Saccharophagus degradans 2-40: one gene and its partner. The protein of the gene in region 1 interacts with the protein of each later gene in a pairwise test. Links are inferred from orthologs where the notes say so. Each region holds a gene or a part of one and is shown on either strand. Other genes may lie near its edges. The genes, in order: SDE_RS09020 and SDE_RS06755.

Region 1 (10,389 bases):
TATGCTGATTGTCTACCTGGCCAAATTGAAACAACACCTGCCCCTGCAGTATGGTTTGCACAGATACGTGATTAAATAGATCAGCTAAATATGATTCACGCAATCCATTCAGCGGCACCAAGGTTTTTGCCATTGCCAAGGCGTCATCAAATTGCTGACTGTTATCGTGCACCAAATTTACACTCATACATACAACTCCATTAATTGCTTCTCCACACTGCGCCTACCTTGTAAGCCACCAGAGTGAATAGCCACAATATGGCTACCTCTTGCAAACTTACCCTGCTTAATCGCTGTTGCCAGACTGTACAGCATTTTCGCCGTATACACTGGGTCTAATTGCACGCCAACTTCTAATTCTGTTTCTACCATAAACTTTAGCAGGTATTCTGGAAACTTGGCGTAACCACCACAATGCCCATCCTCTAAAAGCTTCCAGCGGGTATTCGCACCTATGGCAGCAGCAATTTCGGCTTTATATTCGCCACCCACCTTTAGCACTGGCACGCCCAACACCTGCACAGAAGGCCCCACGCCATTAACAACGCCGCTAAAGGTTGTACCTGTGCCACAAGCCATCACCACATAAGCATCGCTCTCATTCGGCGTAACGCGCTGCAGAAACTCACTGCAGGATGCCCCCAACACTTGGCAGCCAGTATTACCCAGCAACCCAGCCCCTCCTTCGGGCACCCAAAAACAAGGTTCTCCTAACTCGAGATTGAGAGCCATCAGTAGGGCCTGATCATTACGCAGCTTGTAACGTTCACGGCTAATAAAATGTAACCGCATACCCATTGCCTCAAGATCATCTAAAGTTGGCGCTGCGCCTTTGGGTCGCTCACCACGAATTACCGCAATTGTGGGAATCCCTAAAATTTGCCCAGCGGCTGCTAAGGCGTAGAGGTGATTAGAGTATGCCCCACCAAATGAGGCAATGGGTTGCTTAGAATGGGCGCTTTCAAAATAAGCCTGCAAATGCCCGTGCAATTTGTAAAGCTTGTTACCGCTAAGCTTAGCGTGAATAGCGTCGTCTCGACGCAAATAAACCGCAACACCCGCTTCATCGGCCACACGCCAATTGAGCCGCTGGTGTTGCACAGTAGCTGCGAGTTGAGGTAGATCACCTGTTAATAGGTTTAACAAAGAAGGGTTAGGCACCAGCTAGCTTTAATGAATTGATACTTTTTATTTTTTTATGCTGATCGCAGTGATCATCATGCCCAATATGGAATTCGCTCGGCGAGTTTATGCGCTGAATATTTGCGCTGCAAATAGTACCAGCTTCGTCGCAATGCTTACAAACCGGAGCTTGATAATGCTCTAGCCACGCCAAATAGTGGCCTTCTTGCACACCACATACACTTGCCGCGTAGGCAATGGGGTTATCCATAAAGCGTGAAATTTCGCTTTTGGGTAACGTAATATGTCCTGCTCCCGGCTGATAGGTTACAAAGCTAATGCCTTTGCTGGCCATTTTATCCAGCAGCCTGTCACCACTATTAGCGACAAACTGTTCGTTTTCCTGCCGCAAACGCGCAATTTCATCGTGCAACTGTGCTTCTTGTTCGTTACGGTATAGCAGCTCTACCTCTCGCATTTGCAGCAACTCTTGCAACTCGGTGGTAGCAGCATTAACTTTTAATTCGAGCTCGGTTTCGTAATTTTGCTTTAGCGCCTCAATGTGATCGCTTTCTTCACCCTCTCGCAGCGACAATTTGTGTTCGAAGTACTCACGCAAGCCCTCAATTTTTTTAGCCTGCCCTTCTATTGTCTCTTTCAGCGATTTATTACGCTCACGCTCTTCTTCTAAAGCACGCCCTTTACTATCAAGTAGCTGCCGATACTCTTCTAATCTATTGGCGGATTCCGTTTTTATCTCTTTAATTTCGCGTTCGCGTTCACGCTCTATAGTAGATGCTTTAAGCCGCTGTTCTTTAAGCAAATGCGCCATGTGGCTTCGCAGCTCCTGCAAGTACTCTTCGTTAAAGTTGCGCTGTTGCTCTTGCTTCTCTCTACTTTGCGCCTGCTCCAACTCGTCCTTAGAGGGTTCGCGAAACTGAATACTTAACCGGTTAAGCGCCGCCGACTTTTTGAGTACCGTTAGCTGGCCTTTACCTTTGCGTAAATCTGGGTCCCACAGGGAGCCTCTATGATGGCTTATGGGGCATTGGCTAGCACAGGCAAGCTTAATTGGGCCAGCGCCTAAATCGGGCCCAGCGCTGGCATTCATGGCCAGTTGATCTAAAGGTAAATTCCAAGAAGGGTCAATCTCCCCGGTACGAGTAAAACTAACCCAGAAAAAAACCGCCCGCTCGACGAGCAATTTAGAATTAATTTGAGCAAATACGGCGGGAATAGTTTGATTGGCTAACTCTCGAACGGGTACATACCCATCCAAAATTGCCTCAAACTCGGAATACAACATTTCACGCAATAAACCACCTTGCCTATCAAACAAGAAAATAGCACTAGCAAGTTCATCGTGGTCAAATATCACGTATAGATTCCAAGTCGGCCTAGGCGCACACGCCTAAAATAATAAATGCATTCAATCGGCAATCACATGCAGACAAATAGTAATACCACTATTGCCCATAAACACATTATTAACCACTCGAAGTTCTCAGGCTGTGACGCGCCTTTCAATGCTTAGAAAATTGAATTATATCAATATCGATTTATCTTTGAAGTGGCTATTAAAAGCACAATTTGAGGAAGAATTGAGTAAAAACCGAAGGAAGTGTCAAAAAGGTACTTCAGGAGGTAAATAAATAGAGGGGAAATTACAAATATCTAAAGCGCTGACTTATTAAAGGTCAGCGCATTCATCAAGGTAGTCATCTAGATCTTGCTCGTCATCCAATAGGTATAACGGTGCATCTAGAAGCTCTTCTATATAGTCTTGCATAGTGATCTCCTTATTTAGTGAAGTTTATTCGCGTAGTTACTCTCTACACGAGCCTGCAATGCTCTTAGCTAAAATCAGCATTAAGTTATAAGAACATTGAAATCAATAATAGTTCAATTTAAAGCACTTGCTTACTTAAAGCAGCAAAACTACTATCAACGGCGCCATATTAGGCTCAAAGTGTGAACTTAATTTGACAATAACAGCAAGTAAACGCGAGAAAAGAGCAAATAGTGAGAAGTTAGATAGGCAAATACATAAAAAGTAGGCATAAAAAAAGCCCTACTCTTGCGAGTAAGGCTTTTAGTATATGGCGACCCGGAAGGGACTTGAACCCTCGACCTCCGGCGTGACAGGCCGGCATTCTAACCAACTGAACTACCGGGCCGCATTTCTCGAACTAACTCACTACCCTTGTCACATCACAAGTAAGAGTGGTGGGTGGTACAGGGGTCGAACCTGTGACCTACGCCTTGTAAGGGCGCCGCTCTACCAACTGAGCTAACCACCCGTCCGTCGAGAGCTGCGCATTCTACCGGATTTGCTTCCTATGTCAAATTTTTTACGCCACTTTTTTCAATAAATTTTAAACCTAGCTATTCTTTGCACAACCTGACTAAAAGCCTATCGCAATGCCCAATTTACAACCACACAACCCCATTCACCTTCCCTAACCATTGCACCTAGACGCAGACGCCTACTCCACCTAAGATAGTCACAACAATCGATTACAATCAAAAAAACACTCTCTAGGATACAGGAATGGATACCGCCGAACTGTTTCGCTGCTTAGTTATTGCCCTCTGTGTGGCAATAGCGGTACAAACAATTGGAATAGTTTGGTTTTGGCTAAAGAAGAAAAAAGACAACACGCTTGCCGGTGAGCAAATAGCCCCAGAACAACTCGCCAAAACAAAAGAACAGCTCTGGCGAGAGATAGAACGACACCAAGCAACCGAAGACCTCTTGCGCAAAACACAGCGCTACATTCACAGTGTGGTTAATTCCATAGATTCAGTACTGATTGGCGTTACCCGCGATGGCTACGTTACCCACTGGAACCGCGCCGCAGCAGAAACCAGCGGCTTAAGCGCAGAAATGGTGATGGGCGCTAAAGTGACCGATGTTTTTCCCAACCTGCCTGTTTCCATTGGCACTGTAGCCACCTGTATAGATACCGGCGAGCCATTTAGGCAAGAGAACGTATCTGTAGGGGAAGCCGCCGAAGAACGTTACCTAGATATAAAAGTCTACCCTCTTAAAGAATTAGATAGCTCAAGCCCATCGCCGCAAAACCGCGCGCTCGCGGGAGCGGTATTGTTGCTGGAAGATGTAACCTCGCGTGTGCGCGTAGAAAAAATGATGGTTCAAAACGAAAAATTAATGAGTCTCGGAGAGTTAGCCGCCGGCTTGGCCCATGAGATAAACAATCCTTTAGCCGTTATATTGAATAACGTGCAAAACATCGAACGCAGAGTAAGCCCTACGTTGCCAGCCAACCAAGAAAAAGCCCTGCAGGCGAATATAGACTTGAATGCGCTGGATACATACTGCCGTAGCCGCGATATTTTTCAGCTGTTAGGGGATATTCGCGATGCGGGAACACGGGCGGCAGACATAGTAAAAAGCATGCTTGAGTTTTCTCGCACCACCAATCAAAAAGCGGCGACAGACCTAAACAAATTACTCACCCATTCACTGCAGCTCGCGCAAAATACCTTTAAGCTTGAAACGCCAGCAGGCATTGAGCTACCCGACATCCATTGTGACTTAGAAGAAAACTTACCTTTAATTTACGCTGCGGCAACCGAGATTCAGCAAGTTATACTCAACTTACTGCTCAATGCTGCGCAAGCTTTTCGATCGGAAGAATACGGCGCCCCCCTGCAACCTCAAATCCACATTCAAACCAAACGCTGTGGGGGCTGGGTGGTGATAACCGTGGAAGACAACGGGCCTGGGATGCCAGACAATGTAAAAAGGCAGATTTTTAACCCGTTTTTTACCACTAAGGAAGTAGGCAAAGGCACCGGGCTAGGTTTGAGCGTATCTTATTTTATAATTAAAGAGCACCACCAAGGTGAAATTGACGTTGAGTCGGTACCAGGCGAAGGTACGCGGTTTACCATACGTCTTCCCCTCGCCTCTTAGCTGTTAGTTAGCCCTTAGCGCAAATCAACTGACAACGCTTATACATAACCACCGTTTAAGTAGATAAGCGGCGTCGCTTCGGCTTGACTGGTACTTACCTTAGTAATATTGCCAATAAAGATATTGTGCGTACCGTGTTGCAGCACATTCACTTTTTCGCAAAAAAATACTGCCTCCGCATCGTTTAAATAATACAAGCCTGTTTCTTGGTTTTTAACCCAATCTCCTACCTCAAAGCGCTGCTCATCAGTGTTGGGGGACGCACAAGTGTTAGATACCAATTGGTGCGAAGCTGAGAGTATATTGATACAAAACGACTGAGTTTCGAGCAATGGCTGATTGATTCGCGAGTCGGTGTTTATACAAACCAATAGCGATGGCGGATTATCAGATAAAGACGTTACCGATGACGCTGTCATGGCAAAGCGCTGCTTGAGTAGGTTGTTAGCAGTTACAACACACACACCAGACGCCAAGCGACGCATACCGTCGCGCATTTGCTGAGCCAGAGTGACACCCGCTGACTCGATAGAACTTCCAGACATATTATCTCGCTGTGATTACGACATTGTTATAAAGACGAGAACAAAACGTCTTTTTCAGCATTATAGGGCATATCGCTGCGCGCCAAAACAAGCTGGCACATAAAACGGCCCCGCAAACAAAAAAGCTGACCTATACTGAATGTATATTCAAATTTCCGTATACGGTCACTTCTATGACGAAACTGGTAGCCGCCCCCCTGCGCGCCGTAAACAACCGGCCTGCTCTTTCTGTGGCGGAACAACAATACTACCTCAAGCGACTTGCAAACCTCAGTCAACGCGTTGCTATTCATAGTGTTTCGAATATAAACAACACCGACAACCACCTCGTTTTACCGCAAGGTCGGCAACTACAGGCAGACGAGCTAAACAACTTACCGCTGGCTAGCCTCGAATACGACTTTGACAAAAACTTGCATATCGAAGGCCAAATAACTGCCGATACTATTCCCGGTCACTTCAAGCTAATGATTGAAGCTGACTCACACATCAAAAGCTTTAGCGAAGCACACCACTCGCTAGAGCGGATAGCTCCCTACTGCGAAATATTAGCATCGCACCCGAGCTTACTCACCAAGCTAACGTGCCTCTCATACTGCTACCCACACGCATTTAAAAACGCACTGTTTACAGCCTGGCTTGGCGTAATATGCGCCGAGTTAAAAAAAGACCCCGTCGCACAAACTCAAGCCCTCTTTTTAAGTGCGCTACTCCAAGGGTTGGGGCTGCTATTTTTACCCAGCTCCATTTCGTTAGAAGCCAAAAATCTAACCGCTGAAGAGCGAGTCACCTTGCACGCCTACCCTACACTTGGCTACAAATTACTGGTTGGGCACAAAAAAATTAGCGACGATGTTGCCAGAGCCATCTTAGAGCACCGTGAAAACTTAGACGGCAGCGGCTACCCAACCGGTAAATTAGGCAATAACATTAGCCCCACCGCGCAGTTATTGAATGTATTGAGCAGCCTGCATGCGGCCTATACGTACAGACTTAAACCCGCTTGTCGACCCATATCGGCACTGGCATCCATTATTAAAATGAATGGCCACACTCGCTTTGGGCGCAGTGGCATTAAATTAATAGAAGTACTACAAGACGAAAAAGCCACCTACGAAGCGACGCTGCCTAGCGAGGTTATGCCAGAATTTATCGCACTTGTACGCGAAACATTTGGTTATTTAAAACAATGTATCGAACGCGCCGAATCGCTATCTGTCGCCATCGGCTTTAGGCATAACAATAGCCAGCTGTACGCCCTGCAAAACAGAATTATCCATATAGATATTGCTATCACCCAATCGGAAGTCATCAACGATGCGTACTTACGCCTCATGGAGCACATAGAAAAAAAACAACTTACCCACGCCTACGGGGAAATAGAAGATACGTTTTTACGTATGCATGAGGTTGTGTTTCATATTGAGAAGCTTCGCCAGAGCTTAGCTGTTTTTGCCGAAGAAAACCCAGCGGAAAATGAACACGTTCAAACAGTGAGAGAAGGCTTACAAGAGTTGGACCGCATAGCGGCCCCGAGTATTTCTGCCGCCTTGAAAGCAACGTGGATAGGCCCTGTCACCAGCCAAAGGCATGACAATTTATAACAAACTAAAGAAACAGTATTGTGCCCCACACAAAGGCCGTGAGGATTAAACATAAAAACACAGCGGCCGACCCCATATCTTTAGCCCGCCCAGCAAGCTCATGGTGTTCTACACCTACCCGGTCAACCACCGCCTCTATACCGCTATTAAGCAGCTCCACAACCAACACCAGCACAACAGTGGCCACCAAAGCTAACCTTTCTAGCTTGGTCACATCAAGCCAAAACGCCAAAGGGAGTAAAACCACAGCGAGGATCAACTCCTGCCGAAACGCTGCTTCGTGCTTAATGGCACTAACAATACCTTTGTAAGAATAATAGGCTGCTTTAAATACACGAGTGGGGCCTGAATTTTTATGCGTCATTACTAATCATCCAATTCTATTGGCTCGTATCCTAGGTTAAATTCATGACTAATTTGCGACACCCACTTATTTAGACGCGATGCACTTAGCTCTGGCTGTTGATCTTCATCTATACCAAGGCCAACAAACAGGCCCTCACCCTCTATTAATGCCTTAGATGCATCAAACTCATAACCTTCAACGGGCCAGTGCCCCACAATTTTGGCGCCATTTTCAACTATCACGTCATGCAGCATGCCCATGGCATCAAGGAAGAAATCCCCATAACCAAACTGATCCCCCAAGCCGAATAACGCCACGGTTTTCCCTTCAAACCCTACCTCTTTCACATCGTCCCAGAAATCTTCCCAGTCGGATTGGATTTGACCGAAATCCCAAGTTGGTATGCCCAGTATGAGCTTGTCATAACTGGCAAAATCCATTTGCGTTACGTCGCTTACGTCCAACACATCTACATTCTCTTCGCCTAAGCGCGCCTGAATTCGAAACGCAATTGTTTCTGTGTTGCCGTCGTCACTGCCATAGATCAACCCAATTTTTGCTGCCACTGCTGCCTCGCCTATAGAACCAAACGCTGTTATTGCCATTGAGAGCATGCGCTCCCAGAAATTGCGCGACATTCTCGCAACTTACCAGCCTGAAAACAACGGCCTTAATACGTACCTTGGCGGCAAGCTTTTACCTCAAGAGGAAATTCGGCAAGGTTTAACCGACAAAAAAGCGCCATTTTTTTGCCGCCAAAAAACACCTCGCCTCCACCACCTTTGCAACCTATTGATTTCATTAACATTTACTCACAGTGTGAACTATGGCACGTTTTTGGCTAAATCCTAACCAACGACTTTGCTGCGACAACATCCCGCAGCACCTATTAATCTGATTGCAGGATAATCCGATGGCGAGAAGTGCAGCGACACAACCCCGTACACGAGGCAAAAAGCCGACAGCGACCATGCTGAAAGTTAACGGCTTTCCCGGCGAAAACGAGCTGAGAGATTTACAGTTTAAGCTGGCCTACAACCTACAAAGCACTTTAGATGTAGTAAATACATTGGAGTTGTTCTTTAGCAATATTCAAGATCTATTCGAAGTAAATGGATTAAGTTTCGATAATTTAGAAGGTATTGAATTAAAGCTTGGGTCTCAAGAGAAACATTCCGCCTGCTACAACGTTGCAACCAGCACCATTCAACTGGGCAAAATTGAATTTAGGCGCGCCAAACCATTTTTAGAAACAGAGCTAACCTTAATGGAAATGCTTATAGGTGTGCTCTTTTACCCATTGCGTAACGCGCTGTTATACCGCGCTGCGCTCGATAGCTCTATGCGCGACCCCCTTACAGGGATTGGTAATCGGCAGGCAATGGACAATTGTTTTGCACGTGAAATTAAGCTTTCGCTGCGCCATCAAACGCCGCTTAGCCTAATGCTTATCGATGTGGATTTCTTCAAGAAACTCAACGATACATATGGCCACCGCGCCGGTGACAAAATGCTTAAGCATATTGTCACCAACATCAAAAACTCACTGAGAGAAACCGATCAAATATTCCGGTTTGGTGGAGAAGAGTTTGTGGTGCTACTGCACAATACCGACGCCGAAAACGCTCGCCTAACCGCAGAGCGCATCCGCATTCATTCGGCCATTACACCAATGGAGATCGACGGCGAAAATGTAGCGTCCACGATTAGCCTAGGGGTAACCACTTTAATTGATACAGATAACGTGGAATCGTTTTTTGAGCGCGCTGACTGCGCGTTATATCAAGCGAAAAAAGAAGGGCGAAATAAGGTGGTGGTTGAATCTTCGAACAACATGCGGCAGCACAACCGCAACAGCGAAGCTCACGCAGGCCAATCTAGCACTGCGTGAACCAACTGAATAAGCTAAAACGCCTAACGACGGGGCTTCGAGCCCCTTCCTCCTGCAGGCCCTTTACCCGGTTTATCACCGCGATTAGCGCTTGGCTTTGCCTTATCAGACCGGCGGTTGGTGCCTAGCTCACCTGTGAATACATCAAATTCATCCCGTCTATCTTTATTGCGAGAATTCGTTTTTTTCGAAGCTTGTTGGCGCGGCTTAGGCTGACGCGTATCACTGCCATTATCAAAATTTGGCGCGCTTCGCGTATTCATCCTTGCCTTAGGTGCGTTAGGTGTAGCAGCTTTGCCTACTGTTACTTCAGGGTCAAAATGGGCTGAAGAAGGCCTAGATCGAGCATCAGGCACCTTAGTGTTTGGCCTACTACTGCGCTTAGAGCCTGGGGATTCCAAGCGGCGGCGCTGACGATCTCTAAAATCTTGTAAACCCGCAGAAAACTTGCGATCTGGCACGGGAATATCTGCAGTTTGGCACAGCTCTTTTAGCTCTTTATCTTCTAGCTCAATCCATTGCCCTACACGCACATTGGATGGAATAAATATGTTGCCATAACGCACACGCTTTAGGCGGCTTACACGGCACTCCTGCGACTCCCACAGGCGGCGCACTTCTCTGTTTTTACCTTCCATTACAACGCAATAGAACCAGCGGTTACTACCCTCTTGGGCACCCGGTACAATATCGGTAAATTTGGCCAGACCATCTTCTAGCAATACACCATCGCGCAAACGCTGCAGCATATCGCCATCCACTTCGCCCTGCACTCGCACCAAGTATTCTCTATCGATATTACTGCTTGGGTGCATCAGCTTATGAGCTAGTTCGCCATCGTTGGTAAACAGCAGCAAGCCACTGGTATTGAAATCTAGACGACCAACCGAAATCCAGCGCCCACTTTTTAAGCGGGGTAAATTATCGTATACCGTTGGCCT
Region 2 (10,242 bases), 540 kb from region 1 along the record:
CAAGCAATTGCTTGACCGTACCTGCTACAGGCGATATCACCATTGTACGCTTTACCCTATCGACTAACGCTTCCGACGTTTCTTGTAAGCGAGACAATTCGAGAGTGACTTTATTAAGCTCCTCTTGGGCCTCTCGTCTAAATACAATATCCACACTCGCCAGCTTTTCTTTCGCTTCATCTAGGCTTGACTTAACCCTAGGAATAGCAAGCTGTGCCGCCTCTAGCTCGCCAAGTAAATCGTTCACTTGTCGCTCTAATCGCAATAATTCCACTTCGGAAATAGCCCCTTGACTAACTAGCGGCCGAGTCATTTGCAACTCTTGATTCAGCAAATTGTAACTGCGCTGTAACTGTTCTTTTCTTGCCTCTAGCTCGGCTAACTCCTGTTTGCGCTGAGTAAGTTGCTGATCGTAGATTTCTTTATTACCTGCCAACTCTTGTTGACGCGATTGGTAATACGCTAGCTCTTGATCCACAAGAAATTGCGGCCAGCCTTTTTTTATCTCGGGTTTAAATGCTTCACCGTTAGATTCCGCCCGCAAGCGCATAGATTTAAGCTCCCATTGCGCCAGCGTTACACCCGCCTCACGCAAGCTAGAAGCAAACTGCGTGTCGTCAATGCGCAATAATTTTTCACCTCGCGCGACCCGCTCCCCTTCACGCACATAAAGCTCTGCAAGAATTCCGCCTTCCAAGTTTTGTACAACCTGAACATACTGAGATGGAATAACTTTCCCTTCACCGCGCGCAAACTCATCTAGCTCCGCCCAACTGGCCCAGAGCACAGTAACAACAAAAAACACAACCACCGCCCACAGTACGTAACGCCCGCCCTTTGGACTCTGCTCTAAAACCGCAGCTCTAGCAGATGTAATGTAATCTAAATCGGCTGGCGGCAGAGGAGAGTCCACGCTATTGGCGGCCATATCGGCAATGGATTGAAATACTGAGCCAAGTCTTTTTTTAGCTGACACGGACCTGCCCCTTTTTAAGTGCTTCTAACACGGTATCTTTCGGACCATCGGCAACTATGCGGCCACTATCCATTACTATTACCCTGTCTACCAATCGAAGCAATGACGTTTTATGAGTAACCATTATTACCGTTTTATCGGCCAGCTCTTCTTTAAGGTTTTCCATTAACTTGGCTTCACTCGCATTATCCATTGCAGATGTAGGCTCATCTAAAAGCACCAATGCAGGGCTATTCACCAAGCCTCGCGCAATAGATATCGCCTGCCTCTGACCGCCGGATAAATTGTCTCCACGCTCGCCTATCATTCGAGCCAAACCATGGGGATGAAGATTACTAAATGCAGATACACCAGCCACTTCTGCCACGCGGATGATCTCTTGATCGTCAACGTATACATCGCGATAAGCAATGTTGTCTTTTATTGAGCCATAGAATAAAGAGCTATCTTGAGGGACATAACCAAGATTGGCTCGCAGCTCTGCGGGGTCTATTTGCTTAATATCTATGCCATCAATAAGAATGGCACCACTGGTAGGCTGATATAAACCAGCTATTAAATTATTCATTGTCGATTTACCAGACCCCAATCGACCAATTAACGCTACCTTCTCCCCCTCTTTTAACGAAAAGCTTACATCTTTGAGTGTTGGCTGATCATCGCCAGGGTAAACAAAGTTCACCCCTTTAAACTCCACATTACCCTGCAATTTAATACGTTTTATAAAGTGTCTGTCGTTTGGCCGCTCTTGCTGCCTATTTACAATCTCTTCAAGTGAGGTTAACGCCATTTTCGACTGCTGGAATTGAACCAATAAGCCAGCTACCTGCGCTAAAGGCATAAGAGAACGCGTGGTTAGCAACACACATGCAATTAAACCACCCATGGTTAATTCGCCGGCGCTAATTAAATACACACCAACAATAACCACCAAAACAGAAGCCATTTGCTGCATAAAACCAGCAAAGCCAGTCGCGCTATTAGAAAGCACGCGGGTTTTAACACCCCAATAAGCCAACAACCCAACAGCCTTTTCTAGGTTGCGCAGTATTTTGCCCTCGGCGTTCAACACCTTAACCAACGACAAATTAGTAATAGCTTCCACCATAGTGGCATTTTTTTGGGCGGATGCGACAAAGGTGTTGGCAACCGCTTTATTGAGCATGGCCTGCACGACCAAGGAAAAAATAATAATAAGTGGAATAATTACTATGGGAATCCATACGATTGGGCCGCCCAAATAGCCGATAACCACCAAAAAGAGCACGGTAAAGGGCAAGTCGACAAACGCGGTAACCGACGTTGCAGTAATAAAGTTTCTTACAGAATCAAAATCGCGCAGCTGCCCAGTAAAAGCCCCTACAGAAGGAGGATGCTGATCATACTTCGCGCCAAGCACTCGCTCAAAAATATACGCTGACAGCAGTACATCCGACTTTTTACCCGCCACCTCTATAAAATGCACCCGTAACGTTTTTAAGATGTAATCAAAAATGTAAACAACTGATACACCAAGTGCTAGCACCCACAACGTCTCGATTGCATTATTGGGTACCACCCGATCGTACACATTCATTACAAACAGCGGGTTCGCAAGCGCAAAGAGGTTAATTAGAAATGAAGCCACCAATACATCGCGGTAAATTCGCCAGCTATGGCTTAGCGTCCCCCAAAACCAGTGTGCTTTCTTAGGTGCTATATCGTGAAGAGCGCGGGCTTCGTAATGGGTTTCGGGCTTTATATATATGGCTAAGCCTGTGTATTGCTGGAGTAAGTCGGGAATGGATATTTCTTGTTCAGCATCCTGCTCGGGGCAATATACCTGTGCGACAGAGTTGTTATCTGCAATATCTAACAACACCAATGCTTGGTTGTCTTTAAGAATAAGTATGGCGGGCAATACCAAGTTGGATATTTGATCGATAGTGCGTTCAACCACCGATGCTTTCATATCTATGCGACTTGCAGCGCGAACTAGCAACTCTGGCGTAAGACGGCCTTCATGCAATGGCAACCCAGACACAAGCATGGTGTCTGAACAAGCGACGTGCTCATAGCGAGCAATAGCCATCAACGACAGTAAAAGAGGGTCTTTTGAACCGACAGTGTCTTCTGTTTTATCCAAGCTTTAGCCCCACAGTAAAAAGTGCATTTTGCCTTCACACAGCTTTAAATACAGCCATATATTAACGCGTTAGGCAATTCCGTTTGGCGTAAACGCTTGTTTCAACCAGTGTAACAAAGGCCGCCAAGTATAAATGTAAAACTGTATAAACATTCAATTTTAATGTCGCCAGAGACCACACAAGTCACACTGGTCAAAATTCCACCCAAACGCAACCCTACATACAGTTTAGATACTGCTATTCTTATATCAACCAACCACCAGTATAGATGTATCTGATATGCCCTATATAAAAAGAGATAGCCAAGGCAACATTACCGAGCTTTTAGATGCGCCTCGCACAGGCGATGAGGAGCGTTTGCCCGCTGACAATCACGAAGTAGTCGCTTTTTTAAACAAAGGCGAAGACGACGCTGTACTTAAAGAGCTACAAAACTCTGACAGGGAAATAGCAAGGGTTACGGAGGACTTAATTTATTTACTAGTGAACAAACAGGTTATTTTATTTACAGAGCTGCCAGAGCCAGTGCAGCAGAAGCTGCTAAAAAGAGAAAGGCTGCGCTCTGAGCTCTCTAGTAATGAGGTTTCGTTTTTGGATGATGAGGATACTATTTGAAGGTGTTTTTTGAAAACACTGTATAAGAAAGGTACTAGGTTGGGCTTAGAAAGGAGTAAGCACCCCGTAATTGCTATTCAAATGTACAGCCGGCCACTACCCGCTCTGCTTCTTGGTGTGTAAAGCCTCTATAGCGCAAAAACTGCATTTGTTTCATTCTGCTTTTGTAGTCTTCTGCCGGCACACCAAATTTCTTTTGCCATACGTGTGTGGCAGTTTCTAACCAAGTGTCGATTTGCTCAATACAGTTAGACGCAAGTTCGCTAGAAATGCCCTTTTCTTGTAGATCACGCATTACTCGCTCGCGACCAAAGCCTTTTGACTGGCGAACACGCACATACATTTCAGCAAAGCGCTCATCACTTAGGTAATTTAAGCCAACCAATTCGCCTACAAGTGTATTTAGAAGCTCTTCATCAACGGGGAATTTTTGCTTGAGTTTAGTGCGTAACTCATACTCGCTGTGCTCGCGCCTGGCCAATAGGCCTAGCGCAGCATTTTTAACAGAGGGGTAATCCATACAAATAGAAAAACTAAAGAGGTTAATATAGCGAGAACAGAATTACTCCTGCTCTGCGCTCTCTTCTTCAACTTCAGCGCCTTCTTTAGCTACAGGCTTAATATCGCCCAGTAATTCCGCCTTTATTTTTTGCTCTAAGAACTCGGCAACTTCTTTGTTATCGCGAAGGTATTGCATAGCATTTGCTTTACCCTGGCCAATTTTATCGCCGTTATAGCTATACCAAGCACCAGCTTTATCAATTAAACCAAGCTTAACACCAAAGTCTACAATCTCGCCCAAGCGGTTTATGCCCTGACCATACAAAATTTGAAACTCGGCTTGCTTAAAGGGTGGCGCAACTTTATTTTTAACAACTTTAACGCGCGTATCCGAGCCAACAACCTCATCGCCCTCTTTAACTGAGCCAATGCGACGGATATCTAAACGAACCGAAGAGTAGAACTTCAGCGCGTTACCACCGGTAGTGGTTTCTGGGTTGCCGAACATCACACCAATCTTCATACGAATTTGGTTAATAAAAATTGCTAAACAGTTAGCGTTTTTAATGTTGCCCGTAATTTTTCGCAGTGCTTGCGACATTAATCGCGCTTGCAAACCAACGTGGTGGTCGCCCATATCGCCTTCGATTTCGGCCTTGGGAGTAAGCGCCGCCACGGAGTCGACAACAAGCACATCTACAGCGCCAGAACGAACCAACATATCGGCAACTTCTAAGGCCTGTTCACCGTTATCTGGCTGAGAAATAATTAGGTCGTCTACATTTACACCAAGCTTTTCGGCGTATACAGGGTCTAGTGCATGCTCGGCATCAACGAAAGCACAAGTGCCACCTTGGCGCTGCGCTTCTGCAATAACTTGAAGGGTTAGCGTGGTTTTACCTGAAGATTCAGGGCCGTAAATCTCAACAATACGTCCTTTGGGCAAGCCACCTATACCTAAGGCCACATCTAAACCGAGTGAACCGGTTGAAATAGCAGGCATTTTTTCTCTGCCTTTATCGCCAAGGCGCATAACCGTGCCCTTACCGAACTGGCGATCAATTTGAGAAAGTGCAGCTTCTAACGCTTTTGATTTACTGGCATCCATAACTAACCCCTTTAAAATATAATCTTGGCAGCTGAAAACATCCCGTCTCACCTACCCTTAAACCCCGTTTTGCGCATTGCGCTGCAACCCAATTGGTTGCGACTGAGGAAAGAATACGACAAAAATACTGTACACGCAAACAGTAATAGTTTTTTATACAGTAAAATTTAACTTTGCTCACACAGGTGAATCAATTTTAGCAACGCAAAGTTTACACTTTGCTCGCGCACATCGTGCCTATCGCCCTCAAAGTGCACGGTTGCAGCCTGCAGAGTATCTGCAGCGCCCCAGGCAAAGCACACGGTGCCCACGGGCTTATTCGGGGTGCCGCCATCTGGCCCAGCTACCCCACTTACAGCTACCGCATAATTGGCCGCCGAGTGCTGTATAGCCCCTGCCGCCATTGCCAAGACCACCGGCTCACTCACCGCACCATGGGCCTCGATTAATGCTGAAGGCACACCTAAAAGCTTAGATTTTATACGATTGCTATAGGTTATATAACCCGCCTCAAACCAAGCCGAACTGCCCGGCACCAGAGTAATTGCCTGCCCAATACCCCCGCCAGTACAAGACTCTGCGGTAGTTACGGTGTGTTTTGGCCCACGTAAAAGCTGGCCTAAACGCTCGGCTAGAAGATAAGTAGATTCAGTCATGGGCAAGAACATAGGGCAACTGTGATTAACTTGCAATGGCTTTTTCTTGCTACACTTTTACAACCTTTAAGGTTGCGCCCTTCCGCTTAAACACTTTTAGGCATTAGCTAAAACACTAAACCTAAAGCATGGGTATAATGGCGTAATAAGACTAGTTGAAATGGAGATTTACAGCAGTGAAAAAGCTGATATTTAAGTGTGTTGTGGTTGTGGTGCTGGCCCTTGGGGCCTCGAACTACATGATGTATATAATGACAGGGAAGCTGCCTTTCTCTACAGAAAGCCTACCTAGCTTTTCTAGCCCCAGCTTACCGACTTTTGCCGAGGGGAAAACCACCGCATATAAATGGACTGACGCAAACGGGGTAGTCCACTACTCCTCCGAGCCGCCACCCAACCCTGCAGAATCTGCCGTAAAAATGGAAGTAGACCCGAATGTAAACCTCATACAAGGCATTAAAGAGGAGCCCACCATTGCAGGGGAAACCGATACTCCACAAGGGCCGGACTTTAGCGGCAACATATATAGCCCAGAAAAAGTAAAAAAATTAGTCGATGACGCCAAAGCTGTACAGCAACAAATGAATGAACGAACCAAAAGCCTTGAGGGCATTTAACCTATAAAGATTCTACAGTACAAATAAAAAGCCCCAACTAACTATTTAGCTGGGGCTTTTTTATCTCTGATTTTACTCGCCTAATATGGGTGCTCAAATTAAACCCCATTGCAAAGCAGTTACTGCTTCGCATCAACGTTTAAATACACCCCTTTTACATTTTGATTTCTGAATTCAATGACGCTGGGTTTATCACCAGGAATAAATTCAATTGCAGCGTAACCACTGGCCATTTCGATAATACTGCTGCCATTAGGGGTACCTTGATTCTCTATCAATTGCCCCTGTTCGCCAACATTAAAGAAATACGCGCGCTCAGAATAATTCAGTACACGATTACCAGCACTATCTAAAGCCTCGGCTTCAATAAGAATATTGCCAGAGTCCAGCGGTTTAGCACTTAGTTTTATCGAATCCAGCTTACCGTGCTCACCAATTAAATAGGTAACATCTAGCTTATCGTGCACTTTTACATCGTCAATAATACCTTCAACGCGCAAATGGTTTACGCCAGCTTTAAATGGCACCTTCCACACTAAACCGCCCGCGGGAAAACGCTGAGGATCGCGCTGTTTTACACCTAAACTGTTGCCATTCAAGAAAAGCTCTGCGGTGTGAGTATTACAGTAAACCGTAACATCTCTCCCCTCTTTCGGCCCTTGGCGATGAGTCCATGTTTTAGACTCGATATAACAGAAAGGTTTATCGGACCAGTAGCTTGCAAACACATAGTAAGCATCTTTGGGGTGACCATTCCTATCCAATAACCCCTTTTGATTCACGTAGGGTATGGGGTTTTCAGGACGCAAAGGCGTACCAAAGTCTTTCATAGCCCATTGAGCATTGCCTGCAAAACCTTCGACCGATTCAGACACATGCAAATGCCAATCAAATAAATCGACCATGTAATTTTCATTCCAATCGCTATCTTTCGCGACGCTTTTTACCACAGCTTGATTCATCGCCTCTTCTACAGAAACCTGCGCACCAATAATACCTTCTTTACCGGTTGGTGTTTCTGTGTGGCGTCCCGCATGACTAGAGCCTCCGTATTCCATATGTAAAAAGGCAGGATAATCCTTCATCGCTGCGCGAATGGCTTCTTCATATTGTCCGTAGGCACCACCATACCAACCAGCCCAAATAGAAGGCGAAAATGCATCAACCACTTTTGCGGCAGGGTAAAACTTACGCAAGGTTGTTAAGCGCGAAGAATCCGCAGCCTTAGCAATTGCGTTAAGTTTTTTTACATATTCAAGTACTGCGTCATCGTTGCCACCGCCTGGGAAGTCTTCTTCCCAATACATCTCGTTACCCAGCGACCAAAACGCAATACTCGCGTGATTACGGTTTTGCGCAATTTGACGTTTAAGGTACGACTCTGTGTTTTTCTCCCACTCTTCGCCACCTTTACCACCCCGGCACCAAGGCAGTTCATCCCACAACACCAAACCTAATTCATCTGCAGCTCGGTAAACTTCAGGGTCTTGCGGATAATGGGCAAGACGCACAAAATTTGCTCCCATATCTTTAATTTGTTGCATATCGGCGCGGTGCATTTCATTTGTAATGGCTGCGCCCACACCGGCAGACTCTTCATGCCTATGGGTACCACGAATAAGCATACGCTTACCGTTTACAAAGAAGCCCTGCCCTGCTCGCATTTCAAACCAACGGTAACCAAATTTTTCATTTACCTCGTGAATAATTTTGTTATCACTATCGCGCAACGCCACCTGCATGGTGTACAAATTTGGGGTATCGACAGACCACAACTGTGGGTTGGCAATATCTTTAAATACAATTTCCACCTCGTTGTTAGCCGCCACCTGGATATTACTCGCAGACAAAACTACGCTGCCGTTAGGTGATTTCAACTCGGCACTTAGCGTAAGCCCTTGCGTCGACGCGGCACCTACATTTAACAAAGCGCGTACGCGGGTTTGCGCGGTGGATTCTGAAACTGTAGGTGTGTCGATTTGAAGGCGATCTATATAGGTTTCGGGCAACGCTTTTAACCATACATCACGCGTTATTCCGCCATGTATAAAAAAATCTGCCTTCTGTGAGGGTATTAAGTGCGGGTTGTAAGCGTTGCTCACCCTTACTAATAAAGTATTTTTCGCATTTTTCTTTAACCAAGGTGTTAGCTCTATATCGAACCCTAAATAGCCTCCAATGTGCTCACCTGCTAATTGGCCATTTATATACACCTGCGTTTCCATATTTGCGCCTTCAAAATACAGCACATAACGCGAGGCTTGGCCTGCCGCAAACTCCTTTTTGTACCAACTAGCATTGCGTCGGTAGCCTGGTTCGGCGTCGACGGTATCGGTAGCGTTCCACGTGTGAGGTATATTTACATGCTGCCATTTTTTGCTTTGCGAAATTTCCGCGATATCTTGCGCATTATTTTGCAAGTAATGCCAATCGTCGTTAAACAGCGTTACTGTTGGCTCGGCCGCCTTTACAGGCGAAGCACCTTTAACCGGCGCGTCATTATTAGCAGGTTCACACCCCGCCAATGCAGCCACAATTAAACAAGCCCCTGCGCACCACGCAAGAGGCTTACGAACAATAAAAATAGATTTCATTTTGTATCCAAGAGCTAATTAATTATTAGTATCTACACGGTTTGTAGTTTGTAGTCGTCGCCAGCTCAGCTTTAAAAAAGTTAGGGGAAAGAAATAGCAAGCCACAATCCACCCAATAGCCATGCTCTGGGTCGTAATGGGCGCGTAAGCTTTCAATACTTACGCCATATTTGTGAGCATAATCGGGTAACACTGGAATAAAATCGTACTTTCGCAAAGTTGATTCTTGCGTGCCATTCATTGTGCTAGCAGTGCGGGAATGAGTAATTAAGTAATCGAAAGCTTGCTTAAGGCGATTATCTTTTGCCGATGGATACTGCCAAAGATCTACTCCCACTTCAGACGCCAATTTCGCCAAGCCAACAAATGCCTGCAAATTAAATACACTGTAATGAAATGGACGCGTACGCTCTAACTCTAAAGGTTGCTTACCATCTTTGGTTATCTGCGCTTTTAATCGTTTTTGAGCTCGCTTTATAGCGTTTTTAGCAATTTTTTCGTTATTCACGAAAAGTGCAATAGCCGCTACTTGGTAATCGTAAAATGTGCCGTGGTTATTCTTCGTTTTGCGTTCATCAATACCCAAAGGACTTTCTACTAGCCACTCTAAATATTCGCTAAACCACGCATCTAGCCCCGCTAATTCACCTGCAGTTAGTGCTTGCGAAGGTTTTATCAACAAAATGCTATCTAGCACTCTGTAAAAACCACGAGCATCAATAATACCTATTCCACGGCCGTCCACTTTGCCAGGTATTGCTTGCGCATACTTTAAATGAGGATTCATTTTTGTTTCCTCATTTAAAAACCACACCTTTAAAAGCTCGGCAGTTTTATCCGCATACGCTTTTCTACCCGTAAAAAAGTAAGCCAAGCTGAGTGACTGGGTGGAATCCATCAGATCGTTTAGGGCTGTTTTATTCGACGTTTTCGCGTAAGCATGCGGATTCTTTTTACCATCCATCTTCACCCAAGGGTAGCCATCTTCGGTATCGGGGTTAGGCCACCAATAGGGAGCGAAGCTGAAATAATCATTTTTATTTCCGCTT

Evidence for each region.
Region 2: the proteins of SDE_RS09020 (region 1) and SDE_RS06755 interact in binary tests that used the Escherichia coli proteins (3 or more experiments, as listed by UniProt). The link is inferred for Saccharophagus degradans 2-40 from one-to-one orthologs.

What each region holds. Positions count from the first base shown.
Region 1 is NC_007912.1:2,195,744-2,206,132, reverse strand. The notes cover bases 6,371-9,212. They hold SDE_RS09020 (flavodoxin), read right to left. Parts: upstream 8,163-9,212; coding sequence 7,578-8,162; downstream 6,371-7,577. Other genes in these bases: SDE_RS09010 (GGDEF domain-containing protein), read left to right, coding at 8,471-9,212; SDE_RS09025 (diacylglycerol kinase), read right to left, coding at 7,216-7,575; SDE_RS09030 (HD domain-containing phosphohydrolase), read left to right, coding at 6,371-7,211. In the rest of the region: SDE_RS09065 (cyclic nucleotide-binding domain-containing protein), read right to left, coding at 1-187; SDE_RS09060 (1-aminocyclopropane-1-carboxylate deaminase/D-cysteine desulfhydrase), read right to left, coding at 184-1,146; SDE_RS09055 (hypothetical protein), read right to left, coding at 1,154-2,500; SDE_RS09040 (two-component system sensor histidine kinase NtrB), read left to right, coding at 3,674-5,062; SDE_RS09035 (flavin reductase family protein), read right to left, coding at 5,101-5,607; more of SDE_RS09030, read left to right, coding at 5,781-6,370; more of SDE_RS09010, read left to right, coding at 9,213-9,448. UniProt on the Escherichia coli protein: Low-potential electron donor to a number of redox enzymes. Involved in the reactivation of inactive cob(II)alamin in methionine synthase.
Region 2 is NC_007912.1:1,647,192-1,657,433, reverse strand. What follows is about bases 2,515-5,209. They hold SDE_RS06755 (regulatory protein RecX), read right to left. Parts: upstream 4,238-5,209; coding sequence 3,791-4,237; downstream 2,515-3,790. Other genes in these bases: recA (recombinase RecA), read right to left, coding at 4,280-5,209; SDE_RS06760 (hypothetical protein), read left to right, coding at 3,382-3,717; SDE_RS06765 (type I secretion system permease/ATPase), read right to left, coding at 2,515-3,101. In the rest of the region: SDE_RS06770 (HlyD family type I secretion periplasmic adaptor subunit), read right to left, coding at 1-976; more of SDE_RS06765, read right to left, coding at 966-2,514; more of recA, read right to left, coding at 5,210-5,326; SDE_RS06745 (CinA family protein), read right to left, coding at 5,494-5,982; SDE_RS06740 (DUF4124 domain-containing protein), read left to right, coding at 6,159-6,599; SDE_RS06735 (glycoside hydrolase family 2 protein), read right to left, coding at 6,719-9,193; SDE_RS21220 (alginate lyase family protein), read right to left, coding at 9,219-10,242. UniProt on the Escherichia coli protein: Modulates RecA activity through direct physical interaction. Can inhibit both RecA recombinase and coprotease activities. May have a regulatory role during the SOS response. Inhibits DNA strand exchange in vitro.